Regions from separate parts of the Streptomyces liangshanensis genome, predicted to be linked through region 1. Evidence: riboswitches for the same ligand, from Rfam matches in the RefSeq annotation. Region 1 holds a riboswitch; the other holds the start of a gene.
The links. Region 1 has a riboswitch for S-adenosylmethionine ahead of thrC (threonine synthase). Riboswitches for the same ligand answer to the same signal wherever they lie in the genome.

Region 1 (3,192 bases):
TGGATGACCTCGGAGAGGGTCTCGCCCTCCGCCGGGACCTCGGCCTGGCCACCGGTGTACGTACGGAGGATGGTGGGGATGCGGACCTTGACGCTCATGGTGGATGCCTTCCTGGGGTCGGTGGGTGTCAGTGGGCCAGGCCGGCGTCGCGGAACGCGTCCAGGCTGGGGCGGATCGTCGCCGTCGGTCCCGTGGTCGGGGCCACCGCGTCGAGCGTCTTGAGGCCGTCGCCGGTGTTCAGCACGACCGTCGTGAGCGCCGGGTCGAGCAGGCCGGCGTCGATGAGCTTCTTCGTCACGCCGACGGTCACGCCGCCCGCGGTCTCGGCGAAGATCCCCTCGGTGCGCGCCAGCAGCTTGATGGCGTCGACGATCTGCTCGTCGTTCACGTCGTCCACGGCGCCGCCGGTGCGGCGGGCGATGTCGAGGACGTACGGGCCGTCGGCGGGGTTGCCGATCGCCAGGGACTTGGCGATGGTGTTCGGCTTCTGGGGCCGTACGACGTCGTGGCCGGCCTTGAAGGCGGCGGAGACCGGGGAGCAGCCCTCGGCCTGGGCTCCGAAGATCTTGTACGGCTTGTCCTCGACGAGCCCCAGCTTGATGAGTTCCTGGAGGCCCTTGTCGATCTTCGTGAGCTGGGATCCGGAGGCGATCGGGATGACGAGCTGGTCGGGCAGCTCCCAGCCGAGCTGTTCGCAGATCTCGTACGCGAGCGTCTTGGAGCCTTCGCCGTAGTACGGGCGGAGGTTGACGTTCACGAAGCCCCAGCCCTCGCCGAGCGGGTCGCCGATGAGCTCGGAGCAGAAGCGGTTGACGTCGTCGTAGTTGCCCTCGATGCCGACGAGTTCACCGCCGTACACCGCGGCCATGACGACCTTGCCCTGCTCCAGGTCGTGCGGGATGAACACGCAGGAGCGGAAGCCGGCGCGGGCGGCGGCGGCGCCGACGGCGCCGGCCAGGTTGCCGGTGGAGGAGCAGGAGAGCGTGGTGAAGCCGAAGGCGCGGGCGGCCTCGACGGCGATGGCGACGACGCGGTCCTTGAAGGAGTGCGTCGGGTTGCCGGAGTCGTCCTTCACGTACAGGCCGCCGGTGACGCCGAGTTCACGGGCGAGGTTGTCGGCCTTGACGAGCTTCGTGAAGCCGGGGTTGATGTTGGGCTTGGTGGCCACGTCGGCGGGGACGGGCAGCAGCGGCGCGTAGCGCCAGATGTTGTCGGGGCCCTCGGCGATGCGCTTCTTCAGCTCTTCGGGGGAGCCGCTCGGCAGGTCGTACGCCACTTCGAGCGGCCCGAAACAGGACGCGCAGGCGAAGATCGGGCCGAGGTCGAAGCGCTCGCCGCATTCGCGGCACGAGAGGGCGGCGGCGGGTCCGAGGTCGACGGCACCGGGAGTGACACCGGGCGTGGGGACGGTCTGCACAGACATGGAGGCGAGGCCCTTTCCTCATCTTCCTCGCGACGTACTTCGCCGCAAGACGGAATTGGCACCTTCCCCACCATGACCTCGCGGTCGGCGGGAGGGTTGCCGGGGCTTCAACGGGCCGTTCCCTCTGCCCCTCTGGATGAGCGGTATGGCATCGGATCCGGGGTCGGTCCCGCGATCCGAGCGTTTGTCCACCGGATGACCCCCGACATGCGGTGGTCATTCGTGTTGTTCAAGACTGTAACCGAAGGAGCGGACCGTGGAGATAGTGGTCCGCACCGCGAGATGGATCACTTTCAGGGAGAACCGACCGTGCTGGAAGAGGTGGAGCGCTGGCTGACCAGGCGTTCCTGGTCCGTGGCCGACCGATCGCTCGACCGGCTCCTGGCGGCGAAGACCGCGCGCGGCACGACCGTCAGCGTGGTGCTGCCCGCGCTGGACGAGGAGAGCACGGTCGGCGCGATCGTGTCGGTGGTGCGGCGGGAGCTGATGGAGCGGGCGCCGCTGGTGGACGAGCTGGTGGTGATCGATTCCGGTTCGTCGGACGCCACGGCGAAGGTCGCGGCGGAGGCGGGCGCCCGGGTGGTGCACCGGGACGACATCCTGCCGCGGCTGCCCGCGCTGCCCGGGAAGGGCGAGGTGCTGTGGCGGTCGCTGCTGGTGACGGGCGGGGACGTGGTGTGCTTCGTGGACGCGGACCTGCGGGAGTTCTCGGCGGACTTCGTGACGGGGATCGTGGGGCCGCTGCTGACGGAGCCGGACGTGCAGCTGGTGAAGGCGATGTACGACAGGCCGCTGGGCTCTCGCGGCGCCCCCGGCGCTTCCGCCGGTCCTTCCGCCGGCCAGGGCGGGCGGGTGACGGAGCTGGTGGCGCGGCCGTTGCTGAACCTCCACTGGCCGCTGCTCGCGGGCTTCGTGCAGCCCCTGGGCGGGGAGTACGCGGCCCGGCGCACCCTGCTGGAGCGGCTGCCGTTCCCCGTCGGGTACGGCGTGGAGCTGGGGCTGCTGGTGGACGCGCTGCACACCGTGGGGCTGGACGCGCTGGGCCAGGTCGACGTCGGCACGCGGCTGCACCGGCACCAGGACGACCGGGCGCTGGGGCGGATGGCGGCGGCGATCTACCGTACGGCGCAGCTGCGCCTGTCCCGGTCGCACCTGGGGGCGCACCTGGTGCGGCCCGAGCTGACGCAGTTCGAGCGCGGTGAGAACGGCTTCGTACCGCGGACGTACGACGTGGACACGGAGGAGCGGCCGCCGATGCGGGAGATCGCGGAGTACACGGCCGGCCGCGCGGCGTAACCACCCCTTCCAGTCCTATTTACCTATATTGCGTCCTTATGGAGACCTCTCTGAGCATGTGGTTCCTCGCCGCGGCCCACAGCGGCGCCACCGCCGAGCGGCTGTGGCTGCTGGGCGGGATGGCGGTCGCGCTGACGGGGGCGGGGGTGGTCGCGCTGGCGGCGGCGCGAGGGCGCCGCGGCGACTGATCCCGTACGGCTCCCTTCACGGCTCCTCTCCGTACGTTTGAGCGTTTCCCGTACGGGCTAGATTTCGGCACATGGTTTCCGAGCAGGCCGCCCAGGTCCTCGTCGCGTCCAACCGCGGCCCCGTCTCGTACACGCTCCGCGACGACGGAGCGCTGGAGGCCCGGCGCGGCGGCGGCGGGCTGGTGTCCGGCCTCTCGGCCATCGGCCCCGACACGGACGCGGTATGGGTGTGCGCGGCCCTCGGCGACGGCGACCACGAGGCGGTACGGCGTACCGGCGGCCGGC
Region 2 (3,192 bases), 4.1 Mb from region 1:
CTCACACGTGTCGGCGGTGTCCGCCGGGCGTTACGGGTGGTGCCGCGGGGATGACAGGTGTTACGGGACGAGCCGGAGGAGCTTGTTCGGCGAGCCCGTGCCTATGCCGGTCAGGACGTTGGACGTCGCGCCGTTCACCAGCGCGGCGGCCACGGTCGCCGGCGAGGCGCCCGGGTGGTTGGTCAGGTAGATCGCGGCCGCGCCCGCGACGTGCGGGGCGGCGAACGAGGTGCCGTCACCGGTGTAGGTGGCGGTGTCGGAGGAGTTCCAGCCCGCCGTGATCGCGGAGCCGGGGGCGAAGATGTCCACGGCCGAGCCGTAGTTGGAGTACGAGGCCCTCGCGTCCGTCCTGGTGGTGGCGCCGACCGTGAGGGCGGCGGGCACCCGGGCGGGGGAGGAGTTGGTGGCCGGCACGTTGGCGTTGCCCGCCGCGACGGCCCACGTCACGCCCGAGGCGATCGAGTTCTTCACCGCGTTGTCGAGGGCGGTGCTGACGCCGCCGCCGAGCGAGGCGTTCGCGACGGAGGACGCCACGTGGTTGGCGGTGATCCAGTCCACGCCCGCGATGACGCCGGCCGTGGTGCCGGAACCGTCGTTGCCGAGGACCCGGACCGCGACGATCTTCGCCTTCTTGGCCACGCCGTAGGTGGAGCCCGCGACGGTGGTGGCGACGTGCGTGCCGTGGCCGTAACCGTCCTGCGCGGTGGCGTCGTTGTCGATGAAGTCGTATCCGTAGGAGGCGCGGCCCGCGATCTGCTGGTGGGTGATGCGCACGCCCGTGTCCAGGACGTAGACGGTCGTGTTGGCGCCCGCGGAATCCGGGTAGGTGTACGTGCCGTTCAGCGGGAGGTTCGCCTGGTCGATGCGGTCCAGGCCCCAGGGGGCGTTGGTCTGCGTGGCCGTCGCGTAGACCTTCTGGTCCTGCTCGACCGACTCGACGGCGGGGTCCGCGGCCAGCCGCGCCGCCTCGGTGCCGCTGAGCGTGGCGGCGTACCCGTTGAGCGCGGAGGAGTACGTCCGCTTCACCTTGCCGCCGTACTCGGCGATGAGCTGCTTGCCCTGGGTGGCCCGCGCCGAGAAACCGGCCGTCTTCTTGAGCGTGACGATGTAGCTGCCGCTGACGGCGTCGGCGGCGCCGGCGTGCAGGACTCTGCCTTCGGCCGGGGCGGCCTGGGCCGGCAGGGCCGTGCCCGCTCCGATGATCGCGACCACGGTCGCCGCGGTGGCGATCGCGGTGGCGAAGCGCCGCTTGTTCGTACGCACTGCTGACATGGGGGGTCCTTCGCGTCAGTGGCGCGAGCTGGTGTGCGCGCCTCAAGTGGGGTGTGGGGTACGGGTGTTCGTACGCCGCCCAGTGACGATGCACCGGCCCGGTCCGGCGGGACAACGGTTTCCGGGAGATGACATGACCCCGACATGGGGCGTTACGTTCTGTCCGTACGCCGTCACGATTCGGCAATCCGGCGCAGCGTCCCGATGATCTTCCCGTTACAAGTCGCCCGGCACGCGGGCGCGTCGAGTGGGGATTGTGCCGGACGCCGGTGCGGAGTTACCGTTCACGCAGGTTATGAGAGTCAGCGACAAGCCCTGGGTTTGCTGACCGGCAACCCTCCTGACGCGGCGGGGTGCTCCAGGTGACGACCCGGCGGAGCCAATGACGGCAGCGCAAGCGCGAGAGCTCGGACCGGCACGACCGGTCGAGGCGGAGGTGAAGGCAGTGCGAGGACGCTCCGGCACGCGTACGGCCTTCGCCGTCACGAGCCACCCCCGCGCCGTCGGCATGTTCTCCCGGCGCCACATCGATCTCCAGCGTGTCGCCGGCGCCCTGTGTCCGGGTCACGTGAACGCCGCGCCGCGGCACACCCCGTAGCGGCACCTTCTCCGCCGCACGGCCCCGACGTACAGCGCCCTCCGACGCACGTCCGCCGACACTTCCGCCCGGGAACGGACCCGGCGCGGAAGGCACTCGGCATGTCCAGGAGCTCTCCCGGCCAGGGGAGTTCCGCGTCCACGTGACCTCGAATCCACGAGATTTCCGAGCGGGAAGCGATACCGCCATGCCTTCAGCACCCTCACCCCTCCATCTCGCCGTCGCCCTCGACGCGGCGGGCTGGCATCCCGCCGCCTGGCGCGAGCCGGGCGCCCGGCCCCGCGAACTGTTCACCGCGCGGTACTGGACCGACCTGGTGACCGAGGCCGAGCGGGGCCTGCTGGACTTCGTGACCATCGAGGACTCCCTGAGCCTCCAGTCCTCGTCCTTCGCCGGTCCCGACGGCCGTACCGATCAGGTACGGGGCCGGCTCGACGCCCTGCTGGTCGCCGCCCGGGTCGCGCCCCTGACCCGGCACATCGGGCTGATCCCCACCGCCGTCGTCACCCACACCGAGCCGTTCCACGTCTCGAAGGCCGTCGCCACCCTGGACTTCGTCAGCACCGGACGGGCCGGCGTCCAGGTCAAGGTGTCCGGACGCGCCGACGAGGCCCCGCACTTCGGCCGCAGGCCCGCGATCCGGTTCCGTCCCGACGAGCTGGACTCGCCCGCGGGCCTGGCCGCGCTCAAGGAGCTGTTCGACGAGGCGGGCGACTACGTCGAGGTGCTGCGCCGGCTCTGGGACAGCTGGGAGGACGACGCCGAGATCCGCGACGCCGCCACCGGCCGGTTCATCGACCGCGACAAGCTCCACTACATCGACTTCACGGGCGAGCGGTTCAGCGTCAAGGGCCCCTCCATCACCCCGCGCCCGCCGCAGGGACAGCCGGTCGTCACCGCCCTCGCCCACCGTGAAGAACCGTTCCGCCTGGTCGCGGCCTCCGCGGACGTCGGCTTCGTCACCCCGCAGGACACCGCCGACACCCGGGCGATCCTGGCCCGGATCCGGGCGGCGCAGGCCACCGCGGGCCGCGCCGACGAGACGGTCCACGTCTTCGGCGACCTGGTCGTCCTTCTCGACGACGAACCCGGCGCCGCCGCCGACCGCAGGGCGCGCCTGGAGGAGCGCGCGGGCGCCCCGTACACCAGCGACGCCCGGGTCTTCGCCGGTACGCCCGCCGAGCTGGCCGACCTGCTCCTCGAAGGCCAGGAGGCCGGGCTGACCGGCTTCCGCCTGCGGCCCGCCGTCCTGCCGCACGACCTGGAGCGGATCACCCGGGGCCTGGTGCCGGAACTCCAGCGGCGCGGAGCGTTCCGTACCG

Region 2: another riboswitch for S-adenosylmethionine. It lies ahead of HA039_RS01645 (putative leader peptide); the one in region 1 lies ahead of thrC (threonine synthase).

The regions. Positions count from the first base shown of each region.
Region 1 is NZ_CP050177.1:4,459,584-4,462,775, reverse strand. Features, by position in the region: gene HA039_RS19365 (ubiquitin-like small modifier protein 1) at 1-98, opposite strand, end outside; gene thrC (threonine synthase) at 128-1,423, opposite strand; SAM riboswitch class I at 1,439-1,566, opposite strand; gene HA039_RS19355 (glucosyl-3-phosphoglycerate synthase) at 1,733-2,719, shown strand; gene HA039_RS19350 (hypothetical protein) at 2,758-2,907, shown strand; gene HA039_RS19345 (alpha,alpha-trehalose-phosphate synthase (UDP-forming)) at 2,979-3,192, shown strand, end outside.
Region 2 is NZ_CP050177.1:367,850-371,041, reverse strand. Features, by position in the region: gene HA039_RS34300 (S8 family peptidase) at 61-1,272, opposite strand; SAM riboswitch class IV at 1,564-1,678, shown strand; gene HA039_RS01645 (putative leader peptide) at 1,718-1,870, shown strand; gene HA039_RS01640 (LLM class flavin-dependent oxidoreductase) at 2,058-3,192, shown strand, end outside.